Regions from separate parts of the Streptomyces finlayi genome, predicted to be linked through region 2. Evidence: riboswitches for the same ligand, from Rfam matches in the RefSeq annotation. Region 2 holds a riboswitch; each other region holds the start of a gene.

Region 1 (4,205 bases), 2.4 Mb from region 2:
GACCCGGATGAAGATCTCTTCGAAGACACGGGACTGCGCGTTCGTACGGTAGAAGACCGCGACGTCGCCCGCCTTCGCGTCGCCGGCGTCGGTGAGACGGTCGATCTCGTCGGCGATGAACTGCGCCTCGTCGTGCTCGGTGTCCGCGACGTACCCCGTGATCCGGGCGCCGGTGCCGGCGTTCGTCCAGAGGTTCTTGGGGCGGCGGCTCTCGTTGCGTTCGATGACCGCGTTGGCCGCGGACAGGATCGTCTGCGTGGAGCGGTAGTTCTGCTCCAGCATGATCGTGGTCGCGTCCGGATAGTCCTCCTCGAACTGGAGGATGTTGCGGATGGTCGCGCCCCGGAAGGCGTAGATCGACTGGTCCGCGTCACCGACGACACACAGTTCGGCGGGGGCCTCGGCCTCACCGGACGGGCCCACCAGCTCGCGTACGAGGGTGTACTGCGCGTGGTTGGTGTCCTGGTACTCGTCCACCAGGACGTGCCGGAAGCGGCGGCGGTAGTGCTCGGCGACATCGGGGAACGCCTGGAGCAGATGCACCGTCGTCATGATGATGTCGTCGAAGTCGAGGGCGTTGGCCTCGCGCAGCCGTGCCTGGTAGAGCGCGTACGCCTGGGCCAGGGTCTTCTCGAAACCGTCCGCGGCCTGCCCGGCGAAGGTCTCCTCGTCGATCAGCTCGTTCTTCAGGTTCGAGACCTTGGCCGTGAACGCCTTGGGCGGGTAGCGCTTCGGGTCGAGGTCCAGGTCACGGCAGACGAGCGCCATCAGCCGCTTGGAGTCCGCGGCGTCGTAGATCGAGAACGACGAGGTGAAACCGAGCCGCTTGGACTCGCGCCGCAGGATGCGTACGCACGCGCTGTGGAAGGTCATGACCCACATGGCGTTGGCGCGCGGCCCGACGAGCTGCTCGACGCGCTCCTTCATCTCGCCCGCGGCCTTGTTGGTGAAGGTGATCGCGAGGATCTGACCGGGGTGCACCCCGCGCTCGGCCAGCAGATGTGCGATCCGGTGGGTGAGCACCCGGGTCTTGCCCGACCCGGCACCGGCGACGATGAGCAGCGGCGAACCGGCGTGCACGACAGCGGCGCGCTGCTCGGTGTTCAGCCCGTCGAGCAGCGCGGCGGCGTCGATGACGGGACGGGGCGAGCCGTCGCGGTAGTACCCCTCGCGGGGCGGCGGGGGCGCGTCGAAGACGCCGCCGAAGAGACCCTCCGGCACCGCTTCGGGTGCGTGGTCCTCGGGGGGCGGCGGGGGCCCTTCCTCCGAGTTCTGGAGGCCGGTCAGGAAACTGTCGTCAAAGAGGCTGCTCATCGCTTCACGAGTCTAGGCGGCTCCACTGACACCCCGGGGCCGCATTCCTGAGGAGGCCCGGATCCATGCGCGTACCGAGACGGCCCGACCACACCCCGTGAGGGACGAGAGGCACGGTCCGGCCCCGCCCGCACGGATTCGCTCCAGGTCACGAACATGTATCGGGCATATCGAACATCAACCTTCACAGGGACACCACGGGTTGGCTAGCGTGCTGGATCGGGCGGCCCGTACCCCCTTGAGGCGAACCACGCCGAGCGGACGCCCACGCCGAATCCGGTCCGCCCCCAGGGCGTCCGGAACCGGGGACCCACACGCAGCACCGGGGTGAATCGGTCCGCGACCTCCACCTGGACCGTAGGGCAGCCTTCCGTTCCGCCCGAACCCGACAGCTAACCCGGTAGGCGGTCCACGGAAGGAGATGCCGGCCTTGGCATCGCATCGCAAGCCGCGCACCCGTGTGCGCACCACCTCACCCGGCCTCGGACTCACGACGGCGGCACTGGCCTCTGTGACTCTGCTCTCCACGCAGACCGCGACGGCCGCGCCCGCGACGCCCCGGCCCAGCGTCGAGGACGTCCAGAAGAAGGTCGACGACCTCTACCGGCAGGCGGGCGCCGCGACCCAGCAGTACAACAAGGCGAAGGCCGCCTCCACCGACCAGCGCGCCAAGGTCGACGGGCTCCTGGACGCCGCGGCGGAGCGGGCCGAGAAGCTGAACGAGACGCGCCGTGAGCTGGGCCGGTTCGCGGCGGCGCAGTACCGCAGCGGCGCGGTCGCCCCCACGGCCACGTTCTTCCTCGCGGACGACCCGCAGTCGTACTTCGACCAGGACCAGTTGATGGCGCGCATGACCAGCCAGCAGCAGAAGACCGTGTCCGACTTCCGAACGCAGCAGAGCGCGGCGGCGAAGAAGCGCGCCGAGGCCACCAAGAGCCTGGAGACGCTCACCGAGGCGCAGACCACGCTGCGCACCAGCAAGCAGCAGGTGCAGGAGAAGCTGACCGAGGCCCGCACCCTGCTGTCCGAGCTGACCGCCGAGGAGAAGGCGCGGCTCGCGGCACTGGAGCGCGAGAAGGAGGCGGAGGCCGAGCGCAAGGCGCAGGAGCTGGCCCGCCGGCAGGCCGCCGCGGCGGAGGCCGAGCGCCAGGAGGCGGCGGCGAAGGAAGCCGCCGAGGACGCAGCCCAGGAGGCCGGGCAGCCGGACACCGGAACCGGTGGCGGTACGGACACCGGCACGGAGACGGACAGCGGCTACGCGGCGAAGGCGGACAAGGTACTGGCGTTCGCGGCGGCTCAGATCGGCAAGCCGTACGTCTGGGGGGCGACGGGCCCCTCTTCGTACGACTGCTCAGGGCTGACGCAGGCGGCCTGGAGAGAGGCCGGCGTCGATCTGCCGCGCACCACCTGGGACCAGGTCGAGGTCGGCACCCGGGTGGCCACGGCGGATCTGCGGCCGGGGGACCTGGTGTTCTTCTATGACGACATCAGCCACGTCGGCATCTACAGGGGCGACGGCATGATGATCCACGCGCCGAAGCCGGGGGCGAACGTGCGCGAGGAGTCGATCTACTCCATGCCGATCTACGGGAGCGTGCGGCCGGCGTAGTGCCGTGCCCGGTCCCTCCCTGGCCGGGAGTTGCCGCACCGGCCGCACCGGCCGCTGGGCGATGTCGCGGACGAGGGTCCAGGGAGGGAGCGCGTGAAGACCGTGGACGAGGGGTTCGGCACGGCGGCCCGGTCCTGACCCCGGCCGGGACCGGCCGGGACCGCGGCCGGGACAGCGGCCGGGACAGCGGCCGGGACAGCTCAGGTCGGCTCAGAAGCCGTTGTCCTATCGATCTTGAGTGCGGTGTGATCGAAAGTGGCTGCCGGGGCGGGTGAATCTGGTGGTGTTCGTGCATGAAGACAGGGCCTCTGGTGCAGTTCGGAGTTGCTGAGACACCGAGCGACGTCAGCACCACCACCCGGACCAGCAAGAACCTCGACGAGAACCTCCCGCGCAGTCACGAACCGTTACCAGAACAGCTCCGCGTCGCGCAGTTCGGCAAGGACCCGGTCCGCTTCCTCACGCAACGCCTCAACCCGCTGCCGGGCACCCCGTTCCCGCTCCTCCAGCAAACCGACCACCGACGGCATCCCCGAACCTGCACGACCAAGACGACACGACGTGTCCTGTCTGCCACAGAACCCGCCACACCATGCCTGACCAGCAGAAAGTCAGCGATCAAGTACGGAAAGACAACAGCCTCTGACCGATCTGAGCTGACGTCCGCACGCGCTGTGCATCAATCAGTTGGCGGTCAGCCGGCACGCGAACCTCCACGTTCGTGCTATCCAGGAACACCGTGCACCGGCGCGAAGTAGACGATGCTCTGCGCAGCCTGTATGGAGAGCGCACCGTCGCCGAGGTCCATGAGGTGGACCATCCGGACGCTCGACCTCCCCGTCCAGCTCCGAGCAGGGCTCTACGATGGGCCGGTGACCGAGACTCTGCCTCCCGTAGGTATTGACCTCTTCGACGTGGAACGCCTCCAGCTCACGGAGGTCCCGGAGCCGCCGCTGTCACCTTCGGATCAAGCGGCGAGAGACCGCGTGTGGGACAAGGCGGTCCAGGCGAACCCGACTCTCTTCGACGGGCCTGTGGTGGCCTGTAGCGGGCTGGAGTGGGCCGGCCCGCGCACCGTGCGCCTTTCCTGGGTGCGCGTTACCTACCGGCACTACGCTCTGCGCCGTGTTCCCGGCGCCACCGCGCTGCCGTCGCTGTTCGTGAATATCCTTCAGACGACCGACAACGGCCGTGTGCTGGCGGCCAGAATGTCGCCCTCGACGGCTGCCCCGGGCCGCTGGCAGTTGCCAGGTGGTTCCGTCGAGCCGCCACGGAACGGGGA
Region 2 (4,205 bases):
CACGGCGGTGATGGACGACGCGCACAGCGGGGGCGGGCTGATGTGGGACTTCGGCAGAACCCTGGTGAAGCAGGCCGTCGCCCACCGTTGATCGAAGAGCCCGGGTTTGCCTCGGAGGCAAAATGTTTGCCTCCGAGGAAAATTCCTGGCCCAATGGAGGCATGAATCCTCCTGACGGAGGGGCGGCCGGCGAACTCCCCGGGGTCGCTCCGCGCCTGCGCGACCTGCGCCGCGGCCGTGGCCTCACCCTGGAGACCGCCGCCCAGCGGGCCGGGCTCTCGCCCGCCCATCTCTCCCGGCTCGAAACCGGCCGCAGGCAGCCCTCGCTGCCCATGCTGCTGGGACTCGCCCGCGTCTACGGTACGACGGTTTCCGAGCTCCTCGGCGAGGCGCCGGCCCAACGTGACGCGATCGTCCGCGGCGGCCCGTTCACCGGCGCCGAGGCGGACGGCTGGATGTACCGCCGGGCCGGTGGCTCCGGCCGGGCCATGCAGGCGCTCCGCGTCCAGGTGCCGTACGGCACACAGGGCGATCTGGTGCGCGTCCACCCCGGCGAGGAATGGCTGTACGTCCTGGAAGGGCGGCTGCGGGTCGTCCTCGGCGAATCCGAGCACGACCTGGAAGCCGGTGACAGCGCGCACTTCGATTCGCTGACCCCGCACCGGATCGCCGCCGCCGACCGCGGCGGCGCCGAGCTGCTCTTCCTCCATACCCTGCTGCAGAGCCCGGTCGCCGAGCTCTGCCTGGGCAGCGGACCACACCACCGCTGATCACCGGCGCCAACGGCTGACTCCGAGGCCGGACGGCTGACCCCGACACCAGAAAGAGGACTGTCATGTCCGATTCAGAGCACTACGATCCGCTCAGCCCGAGGTCCCGGAAGGGCTACGAGACACAGGAGAGGAAGTTCCCGCGTGGCGTGGTGATCAGGCTGGTCGCCTATCTGGTCGCCGGACACGTCTTCGCGGCCTTCCTCTACCTGCTGTTCGAGGTGGCGGGCAAGCGCTGACGCCGCGGAGTGGTCAGGCCTCCTCGGTGAGGCGCTCCCGCAGCAGGTCACGCGTCTCCGGGGAGAGCTTCAGCCCCTCGCCGAGGTAACGCTCGGTGCCGCCCCAGGTCTCCTCGATGGTGCTGAAGGCCGCCGCCAGATACTCGGCACGTGCACCGAAGAGCGGGTTCAGAAGCTCCATGACCTCGTCGGACATCCCGGTCGCCGAGGTGTCGCTGCGCTTCACCTTGTACCGGCGGTGGGCGTCGTTCGACATCAGGTAGTCCGCCTCGATGGCCTCGCGCTCCACACCGACGGCGAGCAGCGACACCGCTATGGAGAGTCCCGCCCGGTCCTTGCCCGCGGCGCAGTGCATCAGGGCGGGGACACTGTCCTCGGCCAGGGCGTGCAGGATCCGGCTGTGCTCGCCCGTGCGGTCCCTGATGATCGAGCGGTACGAGGCGATCATGCGGTCCGCCCCCTTGCCGTCCGCCAGGATCGAGCGCAGCTGCTCGATGTTGCCGTCCCGGACCAGGCGCCAGAACTCGGCGCCGTCGGCCGGGTCGGACAGCGGGATGCTGACGTTGCGCACGCCTGCCAGCTCCACGTCGTGGCCGTCGAGCTTGCGGTCGGCGGCGTTGCGGAAGTCGAAGATCGTGTGCAGCCCGAGTCCGTTGAGGAACGCCGCGTCCTGCTCGGTGGCGTGCGCCAGGTGACCACTGCGGTAGAGCCGCCCGAACCGCACCCGGCGGCCGTCCGCGGTCGGCAGGCCCCCGACGTCACGGAAGTTGCGGACACCGGTCAGCTCAGTGTGCGACGGCGGGACCTGCGGCAGCTGCTGCGTCACGGTGGCTCCTGAAGTGTCTGGCGTCGGCGCTGCTCGCCGACGAGGGCACGGATGTGACGATACGACATTGGTTCCTCAGGCAATCATCTTGCCGCGAGGTCGTCGTTGCACGCGGCACCTCTGCCGGCGCGACCCGCACGGCCTGGGCGGGGAGAATCGTCTGAAATGCTGGCAATGTAACCGATTTGGGCGCCATCTTTTCGAGAGTCCGTCGCGCCCCGCGGGCGGGGTGTGTCCGTATTGGCGTGTTTGCCAGAACATGCCCTGCTTATGGGCGAGATGGTGGTCGGCAGGTGAGCGGGATCATATCCGTGACGGTGTGTGGTGGCCCTCCCGACGGGCATTCCGTCCGCCGCACGGAATGCGAAGATCCGTAATCCACGGAGTGTGACCGTAAATCCGTGCCGGAATTGATTCCCGCATTCCGGCAGGCCGGACATGGCTTGTTCCGGCCGTCCTTACTCGCTTACGGTCACCGTCAATCCGGACGGACCGCCTAATCCTGCCGCCGCCCGGAATCCGCATCCACTCACGTGTGGCAGGAGCGGGGGACCCAGGTAAGCCGCCGGTCCGGAGAATTCCGGAACGACTCGGGGTGAAGTCGCGCCAGCGCGACCGGGCATCTCCAGCCCGAACCCGACAGCTCACCTCGTAGGCGCCGGAGAGGAATGCCCCATGCCCGCAAAGGGTAAGCACCGTCGTACGAAGTCCGGCTCGATAGCCCGTGGCATCTTCGCCGCGGGGACCGGCGGAGCCGTCCTCGCGCTCCCGCTGATCGGCGCCACCGGCGCGAGCGCCGCCGAGCAGGCCGCGCCCGCCGCCGCCTCGGTCGCCGCGGCGCACACCGCGCCCGTCGTCGTGTCCAAGACCGCCCCGAAGACCTACTCCGTGGTTTCCGGCGACTATCTGTCGAAGATCGCCGCCGAGCAGAAGATCAAGGGCGGCTGGCAGAAGCTGTACAAGGACAACCGTGAGGTCGTCGGCAAGGACCCGAGCCTGATCTTCCCCGGCACCGAACTCACGCTGGGCGCAAAGGCATCCGGCTCGGCCGAGGCCGCTCCTTCGAAGGCCGTCGCTCCCAGGGCCACCGCGCCGAAGGCCGCAGCCCCCGCGAGCGCCGCACCCGAGGCCATCGCTCCCAAGGCGGACACGGCCTCCGACTCGGCCTCCTCGTCCGTGGAGACCGCCGCACCGGCGGACACCGGCGCCTCGGAGGGCAACAGCTCCGGCTGGGCGGCCCCCGTGGCCAACGCCACCGTCACCACGCCGTACCGCGCCTCCGGCTCCATGTGGTCCAGTGGTTACCACACCGGTGCCGACTTCCAGGCCGCCTCCGGCACCAGTGTCCGGGCCATAGGCCCCGGCACCGTGGTCTCGGCCGGCTGGAGCGGTTCGTACGGCAACGAGGTCGTCATCAAGCACGAGGACGGCATGTACTCCCAGTACGCCCACCAGACCTCGCTCAGCGTCTCGGCCGGCGACACGGTGACCGGCGGTCAGCAGATCGGCCTCTCCGGTTCCACCGGCAACTCCAGCGGCCCGCACCTCCACTTCGAGGTCCGCACCGGCCCGAGCTACGGCTCGGACGTCGACCCGGTCTCGTACCTGCGTCAGCACGGCGTCTCCCTCTGAGACGAGCAGCAGTGAGGAAGGGCGGTGCGCGGCGGCGCACCGCCCTTCCTCGTGTCCTCAGGGCAGTGCGGCGACCGCTACTTATTCCGGCTTTACCAAGAACTGACCGGGTGGTTTATCTCACCACCCGTCAACCCATTATTACGGTCGCGTAGGTCACATTCGCGGGTGCAGGATACGACCTTGTGGCAGACGATTCGAAACTCAGTCAGCGCGGTCTCCAGAACGTCATCGGCGTCAAGAGCGTCATAGGGTCGTACGCGGCGATCGGCGACAGCTTCACCGAGGGCGTCGGCGACCCCGGACCCGACGGGACCTTCGTCGGCTGGGCGGACCGTTTCGCGGTGCTGCTGGCGGATCAGCTCCCGGCCCCCTACGAGGGGAGCGGCCTCACCGCCTCACGGCACGGCAACTTCCGGTACGCCAACCTCGCCGTACGCGGGCGGCTCCTCGACCAGATCGTCGCGGAACAGGTCCCGCGGGCCAAGGAACTGGCTCCCGACCTCGTGAGCTTCTGCGCGGGCGGGAACGACATCCTGCGGCCGGGCAGTGACCCCGACGACGTGGCCGAGCGTTTCGAGCGCGCCGTCGCCGAACTGGCCGACGGGGTCGGCACCGTCATGATCACCACCGGCTTCGACCCCCGCCACATGCCGGTCCTGCGTCACCTGCGGGGCAAGATCGCCACCTACACCGCCCATGTACGCTCCATCGCCGACCGCTACGACTGCCCGGTCC
Region 3 (4,205 bases), 990 kb from region 2:
GGTGAGCAGCTGCGCGAAGTGGTCCACGCGGAGGTCCCGGCGCGCGCGCTGATGGCCGCCTACCGCCTGCCGCACGACGGCACCCGGGAGTGCGACGCCGCGGATCTGGCACTGACCGTGCTCGGCGGCGGCGAGTCCTCCCGGCTGCACAACCGGCTGGTCCGCCGCGATCGTACGGCGGTGGCGGCCGGATTCGGGCTGCTGAGGCTGTCCGGCGCGCCCTCGCTCGGCTGGCTGGACGTCAAGACGTCCGGCGGTATCGAGGTGCCGGAAATCGAGGCCGCGGTCGACGAGGAACTGGCCAAGTTCGCCGCCGAGGGCCCCACGCCCGAGGAAATGGAGCGGGCCCAGGCGCAGTTGGAGCGCGAGTGGCTGGACCGGCTCGGCACGGTCGAGGGCCGCGCCGACGAACTGTGCCGGTACGCCGTCCTGTTCGGGGACCCGCAGCTGGCCCTGACGGCCGTGCAGCGGGTGCTCGACGTCACCGCGGAGGAGGTCCAGGCCGCCGCCAAGGCGTGCCTGCGACCCGACAACCGCGCGGTCCTGGTCTACGAACCGGTCGAAGCGCCGGCCGACGCGGATGCCGAAGCCGGCACCGCCACGCACGAAGGGGCCGAGCAGTGAGCGACGCCGCTGTGACTGGAGTAGCGATGAAGTACCACCCGCAGCCGACGGCGGGCGTGGCCAGGCCCTGGGCCTTCCCCGCGCCCGAGCGCGGCGCCCTGCCCAACGGCCTCACGGTGCTGCGCTGTCACCGTCCCGGTCAGCAGGTGGTCGCGGTGGAGATCTTCCTCGACGCGCCGCTGGACGCGGAGCCCGAGGGCCTCGACGGGGTGGCGACGATCATGTCGCGCGCCCTGTCCGAGGGCACGGACAAGCGCTCCGCGGAGGAGTTCGCCGCCGAGCTGGAGCGCTGTGGCGCGACGCTCGACGCGCACGCCGACCACCCCGGTGTCCGGGTCTCCCTGGAGGTCCCGGTCTCCCGGCTGACCAAGGCGCTGGGTCTGATCGCCGAAGCGCTGCGGGCTCCTGCCTTCTCCGAGAGCGAGATCGAGCGCCTGGTGGGCAACCGCCTCGACGAGATCCCGCACGAGCAGGCCAACCCCGCCCGCAAGGCGGCCAAGCAGCTCTCCAAGGAGCTCTTCCCCGCCACGGCGCGTATGTCGCGTCCGCGGCAGGGCACCGAGGAGACGGTGGCGCGGATCGACGCCGCGGCCGTGCGCGCTTTCTACGACGCGCACGTCCGTCCGTCCACCGCGACGCTCGTCATCGTCGGTGATCTCACCGGGGTCGATGTGGACGCGCTCCTCGCGGAGACCGTGGGCGACTGGTCGGGCAACACCGCCGAGCCCCGTCCGGTCCCGCCCATCACCGCTGACGACCGCGGCCGTGTCGTGGTCGTGGACCGTCCCGGCGCGGTGCAGACGCAGCTGCTGATCGGCCGTATCGGCGCCGACCGGCACGACAGCGTCTGGCCGGCCCAGGTCCTCGGCACGTACTGCCTGGGCGGCACCCTCACCTCGCGTCTCGACCGGGTGCTGCGCGAGGAGAAGGGCTACACCTACGGCGTACGCGCCTTCGCGCAGGTCCTGCGCTCCACGGGCCCGGGCTCCCCCTCGGGGCGTACGGGAGCGGCGATGCTCGCCATCAGCGGCTCGGTGGACACGGAGTCCACGGGGCCGGCGCTGGACGACCTCTGGAAGGTCCTGCGGACCCTCGCGGCCGAGGGGCTCACCGACGCCGAGCGCGAGACGGCCGTGCAGAACCTCGTGGGCGTCGCCCCGCTGAAGTTCGAGACGGCGGCCTCCGTGGCGGGCACCCTCGCCGACCAGGTCGAGCAGCACCTCCCGGACGACTACCAGGCCCAGCTCTACGCGCGCCTGGCCGAGACCGGCACGGTCGAGGCGACGGCCGCGGTGGTCAACGCCTTCCCGGTGGACCGCCTGGTCACGGTGCTCGTCGGTGACGCGTCCCAGATCGCGGAGCCCGTCCGCGCGCTGGGAATCGGCGAGGTGTCGGTCGTCAGCGGCTGACGTCCGGCCACTCTTCAACACATTTGCAAAAGCGTGCCAAAGGGACCCCGATGGGCAAATTGCCCATCAGGGTCCCTTCCTTTTGTCCGATTTTGGCGCGAAGGCTACCTGTCTGCTCTGTGGGATGTACGACAAATCAGCCTGTCCGTTTGGTGATTGAAAGTGGCCCCGTTTAGCGTCGGCTCCGCTGTCCGTCATGTGTATGCCGCGTCCGTGGCGCCGGGCAGCCATCGCCGAGTCCCCGTCAGGCGCGAGCCTGGGGAGCCGGGGACCCACGAAGTCCCTGGGGTGAATCGGACGTCTGCGCTCCTTCGGGGCGGAGACGGTCCGTAGGAGACCTTCCTGCTCCGAACCCGTCAGCTAACCCGGTAGGCGAGAAGGAAGGAAAGGATCAGCCCCTCCATGGCGTTCACCCGTGCCACCGGGAAGCACCGTGCCCCGAGCCGCCTGACGCGCAAGAGCGCTCGCGTCGCCGGCATCGCGGCACTGGCCACCACAGGCGTCATCGGCGGGATGGCCACTCCGGCCCTCGCCGCGGACGAGGCCCGTACCGTCGGCGACACCGGCCTGACCCAGGTCATCGCCATCGACGGCGCCCTCGCCGACCAGATCGCCGCCCAGGCGATGGCCCAGGAACAGCAGGCCGAGGCCGCCGCGAAGGCGAAGGCCAAGGCTGTCGCCGAGGCCAAGGCCGAGGCGGAAGCCAGGGTCAAGGCCAAGGCGGAGGCCGAGCGCAAGGCGAAGGCCCGTGCCGCGGAGGTCCGCGAGGCCGAGGCCCGTGCCGCCCGCGCGGCCGAGCGCAAGCGGCTGACCTCGTTCCACCTTCCGGTCGCCGGTTCCTACGTCACCACCGGCTACAAGTCCGGTGGCTCGCTCTGGTCCTCGGGCAGCCACTCCGGTGTCGACTTCCGCGCCGCGTCCGGCTCGTCCGTCGTCGCGGTCGGCGCCGGCACGGTCGTCGAGGCGGGCTGGGGCGGTGCCTACGGCAACAACATCGTGCTCCGGATGACGGACGGCACGTACACCCAGTACGGCCACCTCGCCTCGATCGGCGTCTCCGTCGGCCAGAGCGTCACCTCCGGGCAGCAGATAGGCATCTCCGGCTCGACCGGCAACTCCACCGGACCGCACCTGCACTTCGAGGCCCGCACCAGCCCCGAGTACGGCTCCGACATGGACCCCGTCGCGTACCTGCGCTCGCACGGTGTGAACGTCTGATCCACGCGCCGCGTCCCCGCGCTTCACGAAGGCCCCGGCTTCCCGCCGGGGCCTTCGGCGTACCACCCGGACTCTGTCCGCCGAAGCTCCGCGGGGTCAGAAGATATCCCTGGATTCCGTTCTGCCGTCGGAAATTCGGGCTCATTGCAATAGAGTCGCAGAACAGGCGTCGATCGGCCGCGTTTCGCGGGGATTAAGGCGGAGGTTCGGACATGCGCATTCCCGCGCATTCGGTATGCACGGCAATCCGTGACGACATCGTCTCCGGTGTCTTCGATCGCGGCAGCCGCCTCACCGAGGAGGTGCTCGCGCGTCGTTACGGGGTCTCGCGCGTCCCGGTGCGCGAGGCCCTGCGCACGCTGGAGTCCGAGGGGTTCGTGGTCACGCGCCGCCATGCCGGCGCATGCGTGGCCGAGCCCACCGAGCAGGAGGCCGCCGATCTCCTGGAGGTCCGGATGCTGCTGGAACCGCTCGGTGCGGCGCGGGCGGCACAGCGGCGCACCGAGGCGCACCTCAAGGTGCTGCGCGGCCTCGTCAGACTGGGTCAGGAGCGAGTACGGCGGGGTGATGGCGAGGACCTGCGCTCCCTGGGCGGCTGGTTCCACGAGACGCTCGCGCAGGCATCGGGCAGCCCCGGCCTCATCGCGCTGCTCACCCAGCTCCGGCACAAGATCGCCTGGATGTACGCCGTCGATCAGCCCGCGCGTCCCGCGGAGTCCTGGGCCGAGCGCGGGGCGATCGTGGACGCGGTCGCCCGGGGGGACGCGGACCGGGCCAGAGCGCTGGCAGTCCAGCACGCGGAGCGGGCTGCGGCGGCCCATCGGCTGCGGCGCCCGGCCCGGCCCGGCCGTCCGGGGTCCGGTCCCGCGCCGTCGCGGGTGAGCACTTCGCAACATCCCGTACACATCGCGGGCGTCCGGCATTAACAATTGCGCCGTATGCAAATAAGGTAAT
Region 4 (4,205 bases), 4.2 Mb from region 2:
GAACAGGTCGTCACCGACGATCTGCACCTTGGAGCCGAGCTTGTCGGTGATGACCTTCCAGCCGGCCCAGTCGTCCTCGTACAGCGGGTCCTCGATGGAGATGAGCGGGTACGCGGAGACGAGCTCCTCGTAGTACTCGGTCATCTCGGCGGCCGAGCGGGACTTGCCCTCGAACTCGTACACGCCGTCCTTGTAGAACTCGGACGCGGCGACGTCGAGCGCGAGGCCGATGTCGCGGCCGGGGACGTAACCGGCCTCCTTGATGGCCTCGACGATGAGGTCCAGGGCGGCGCGGTTGGACTCCAGGTTCGGGGCGAAGCCGCCCTCGTCACCGAGACCGGTGGACAGGCCCTTGGTCTTCAGGACCTTCTTCAGCGTGTGGTAGACCTCCGCGCCCCAGCGCAGGGCCTCGGAGAACGACTCCGCGCCGATCGGCGCGATCATGAACTCCTGGATGTCCACGTTGGAGTCGGCGTGCGAGCCGCCGTTCAGGATGTTCATCATCGGAACGGGCAGCAGGTGCGCGTTCGGGCCGCCGAGGTAGCGGAAGAGCGGCAGGTCGGACGCCTCGGAGGCGGCGTGCGCGACGGCCAGCGAGACGCCGAGGATGGCGTTGGCGCCGAGCGAGCCCTTGTTCTCGGTGGCGTCCAGGTCGAACATCGCCTGGTCGATGAGGCGCTGCTCGGTGGCGTCGTACCCGACGAGCTCCGGGCCGATCTGCTCGATGACGGCGAGGACGGCCTTCTCCACGCCCTTGCCCATGTAACGGTTGGGGTCTCCGTCGCGAAGCTCGATGGCCTCGAACGCACCGGTGGAGGCGCCGGACGGAACGGCAGCACGTCCCGTGCTGCCGTCGTCGAGGCCAACCTCGACCTCGACCGTGGGGTTGCCCCGGGAGTCGAGGATTTCCCTGGCTACGACGACGTCGATGGACGGCACGAGGCATCTCCTTCTGGATATGACACTGGTTGCGCAGGGCCACTGTGGTCACTGTGGCCTTGCGACCTGAGCCTATCCGGCCGGGCTCCATCGGCCAGCCGGGCGCCCGTCCCCTGGGACGAAAAAGGACCCAAGGGTATGCATTCACGGGCAAAGGTCCAGAAAATTACTGACGAGTAACCACAACACTTGAACGATCGACGTCGGCAGGTGGACTCCACCGGCCGGAAAAGACCCCGACCCGGTACGCACGGGGGAGAGCGCACCGGGTCGGGAGCAGGGCGGGGAGGATGCCGCCGGACACCCTCCCGGAGGGGAGGAGAGTCCCAGGTACTACTTCGTCAGGTGGAGCTGCTGACCCGGGAAGATCAGGTCGGCGTCCTTGACGATGTCGTCGTTCAGGTCGAAGAGCTTCTCCCAGCCGCCCTTGACGTCGCGCTTCGCGGCGATCTTGCTGAGAGTGTCGCCGGCCTTCACCTTGTACTCGCCGTCACCCTTCTCGACCTTCTCGCCGGTCGGGGTGGTGACCGTCCTGGGCGCCTCGGTCTTCGGCGCGGTGCGCTGCTCGCTGCGCGTGGTGGGCTGCTCGGCCTGGCGCTCCGGCTGGGCCTGCTGCTGCGGCTCCCGCTCGTCGCCGCTCTCCTGCGTGGAGCCGGTGTCGACACCCGGGTCCACGCCGTCGTTGGTCAGGTTGCCGGCGCCGGCACAGGCCCAGGCGCCCGGGCCCTGCATGTCGAGAAGCTTCTCCGCGGTGGCGATCTGCTGCGACTTGCTGGCGAGGTCGGCGCGGGGGGCGTACTGCGTACCGCCGGCGGCGGCCCAGCTGGACTGCGAGAACTGCAGACCGCCGTAGTAGCCGTTGCCGGTGTTGATGGACCAGTTGCCACCGGACTCGCACTGGGCGACGGCGTCCCACGTGGAGACGGAGGCGGCGGAGGCGCTGGTCGCACCCATCAGCGGCATGGCGACCGCGGCGCCGGCGACACCGGCGAGCGTGGCGACACGGACGGCCCTGGACGGGCGGCGGTGCTTGGCCTTGCTGGAAATCAGCATGGAGCTTCTCCTCACCGACGCCTACGAGGTGAGCTGTCGGGTTCGGGCCAAGTGAGTTGCCCGGTCGCACGTCCTAGCACGCGACTTCACCCCAAGCCGGTCCCTGAGTCGTCCTTCGACGATCGGGCCCGGCGCTTACCTGGGTCCCCCGCTCCTGCCTACGGCGCTTTACGCGTCTGTTCCCTTCGACCGACGGCAGGATTCGGCGTGACGGTCGACGGGGCCCGCGGTGCGAGCGGTTCCGACCGTAAACACAGGCACCCTCGACATTCAAAGAGGGACATACCGGCCATTCGGGTATTTGTCGTCCTGGAGGGAAGAACGTTTTCGCAGGTCGGAGGGGCCACAGACGCATCACCCGGACATGCCGGGCCAGTTGAAGCAAAGAGACCCATGTCTCACTTACGCATAAGTGGACATAGGCCTCTGAACTACCCCCGAATTTGGGGTGTTTTCCCGAATTGGATCAGTTGCTCTTGGAGTCCTCCGCGACGTCCGGCAGCCCCAGATCGAGGCTCTGGCCGGGGAGGATCAGGTCCGGGTCGGAGCCGAGCGCGCCCTTGTTGGCCTCGTACAGCTCGGTCCAGCCGCCGGGAACCTTCTGTGCGTCAGCAATCGCCCAGAGGTTGTCGCCGGGCCGGACGGTGTAGTCGCCGTCGGGGCTCACCGCAACGGTGTCGCGCCCCTGGTCGCCACCGCGCGAGGCGTGCCGGCCCGAGTCGCGCCCGCCGCCCTGATCCGCGTCCAGGCTCGCCTCGGGGGCCGGCGTGCCGCGGTGCTTGCCGCCACGCTGGTCCGTGCCGTCCGGGATCGCGGACGCCTCGGACGCCTCGGGCGTCGGTGTGGTGGCCGGCGGGGCCGTCGCGCCGGAGTCGCCGGACCCGCCCGACTCGCCGGTCTCGCCGTTCTTGTCGGACTCACTCGCCGTGTCCGACTCACCGGACCCGGCGGTCCCGCCGGACTTGTCGGACTTATCCTTCTTGTTCGCTTCGTCCGTCGCGTCGCCCGACGGGGCGTCGGAGGCGTCGTCGGTTGGGAGCAGCGAGTCCGAAGGGTCGGCGGAGGGCAGACCGCCCGGGTCGACGCCCGGCAGGGCCCCGTCCAGCGCGAGCCCGGAAATCACCGCGCAGCTCGGCCACGCCTGCGGGCCCTGGTCCTCCAGGACCTTCTCCGCGACGGATATCTGCTGCGAGCGGCTGGCGAGGTCGGCGCGGGGCGCGAACGCCGAGCCACCGTACGCCGACCAGGTGTCCTGCGAGAACTGGAGGCCGCCGTAGTAGCCGTTGCCCAGGTCCGCGCTCCACATGCCGCCGCTCTCGCACTCGGCGACCCGGTCCCAGGTCGAGGCGTCTGCGGCGTGCGCACCGGTCGCGCCGAGCAGCGGGATGGCGATGGCCGACCCCGTCACGCCTGCGGCGACGACGATGGCGGGTGCCTGGCGAGGGCGGCGGTGTCTGCCGTTCGCGGAGCCCATGGGATTGCCTTCCGTGTGACGAACAAGTGACTGCTGTGGTGAACGGTGAACCTAGCGGGACTCGAACGTGTGTCACAAGTCGATGCAGCGGAGATCACGTGAAAGTCACAGAGTTGACGGAGTGTCACCTTGCGCGGACGGCAATCCGGATGCGAACTCCACCGGAAGGGTGCGCAGTCCGCGCATGATGAGCCCGCCACGCCATCGCAAATCGTCAGGTTCCACCGCAAGACGCAGGTCAGGGAGGCGTCTCAGCAGCGTTGCCAGCGCGGTCTGCCCTTCCAGACGGGCGAGCGGCGCTCCCAGGCAGTAGTGGATGCCGTGCCCGTATCCCACGTGCTGATTGTCACTCCGTGCAAGGTCCAGGGTGTCCGGATCGCGGAATCGCTCCGGGTCCCGGTCTGCGGCCGCGAGGACCACCAGTACGGGGTCCCCCGCGGCGATCTCCTGCCCGCCGAGCGTGACGGGCTCCGTCGCGTACCGCCACGTCGCGAGCTCCACCGGACCGTCGTACCGCAGCAGTTCCTCCAGGCCGGTGGCGAGGAGGTCCGTCTCGCCCGCGGCGAGCGAACGCTGAAGCCTTTCGCGCTCGCCGGGGTTGCGCAGCAGGGCGTACGTCCCGTTGCCGATCAGGTTGACGGTTGTCTCGAAACCGGCGAAGAGAAGGATGAAGGCCATCGCGGCGGCCTCGTTCTCGGTGAGGTGCTCGCCGTGGTCGCTCGCCCGGATCAGACCCGAA

What was found. Region 2 has a riboswitch for cyclic di-AMP ahead of F0344_RS02650 (M23 family metallopeptidase). Riboswitches for the same ligand answer to the same signal wherever they lie in the genome.
Region 1: linked by a shared signal. The riboswitch ahead of F0344_RS13415 (C40 family peptidase) and the one ahead of F0344_RS02650 (M23 family metallopeptidase) in region 2 are both predicted to bind cyclic di-AMP.
Region 3: linked by a shared signal. The riboswitch ahead of F0344_RS06935 (M23 family metallopeptidase) and the one ahead of F0344_RS02650 (M23 family metallopeptidase) in region 2 are both predicted to bind cyclic di-AMP.
Region 4: linked by a shared signal. The riboswitch ahead of F0344_RS21790 (transglycosylase family protein) and the one ahead of F0344_RS02650 (M23 family metallopeptidase) in region 2 are both predicted to bind cyclic di-AMP.

The regions. Positions count from the first base shown of each region.
Region 1 is NZ_CP045702.1:2,952,607-2,956,811, forward strand. Features, by position in the region: gene pcrA (DNA helicase PcrA) at 1-1,314, opposite strand, end outside; cyclic di-AMP (ydaO/yuaA leader) riboswitch at 1,573-1,737, shown strand; gene F0344_RS13415 (C40 family peptidase) at 1,736-2,923, shown strand; gene F0344_RS35740 (hypothetical protein) at 3,331-3,453, opposite strand; gene F0344_RS13420 (NUDIX domain-containing protein) at 3,796-4,205, shown strand, end outside.
Region 2 is NZ_CP045702.1:528,650-532,854, reverse strand. Features, by position in the region: gene F0344_RS02670 (aspartate aminotransferase family protein) at 1-91, shown strand, start outside; gene F0344_RS02665 (helix-turn-helix domain-containing protein) at 162-770, shown strand; gene F0344_RS02660 (DUF6126 family protein) at 836-1,009, shown strand; gene F0344_RS02655 (tyrosine-protein phosphatase) at 1,023-1,835, opposite strand; cyclic di-AMP (ydaO/yuaA leader) riboswitch at 2,345-2,506, shown strand; gene F0344_RS02650 (M23 family metallopeptidase) at 2,511-3,467, shown strand; gene F0344_RS02645 (SGNH/GDSL hydrolase family protein) at 3,653-4,205, shown strand, end outside.
Region 3 is NZ_CP045702.1:1,520,556-1,524,760, reverse strand. Features, by position in the region: gene F0344_RS06945 (M16 family metallopeptidase) at 1-624, shown strand, start outside; gene F0344_RS06940 (M16 family metallopeptidase) at 651-2,033, shown strand; cyclic di-AMP (ydaO/yuaA leader) riboswitch at 2,255-2,422, shown strand; gene F0344_RS06935 (M23 family metallopeptidase) at 2,436-3,251, shown strand; gene F0344_RS06930 (GntR family transcriptional regulator) at 3,464-4,177, shown strand.
Region 4 is NZ_CP045702.1:4,711,102-4,715,306, reverse strand. Features, by position in the region: gene eno (phosphopyruvate hydratase) at 1-939, opposite strand, end outside; gene F0344_RS21790 (transglycosylase family protein) at 1,273-1,992, opposite strand; cyclic di-AMP (ydaO/yuaA leader) riboswitch at 1,996-2,168, opposite strand; gene F0344_RS21785 (LysM peptidoglycan-binding domain-containing protein) at 2,459-3,466, opposite strand; gene F0344_RS21780 (cytochrome P450 family protein) at 3,572-4,205, opposite strand, start outside.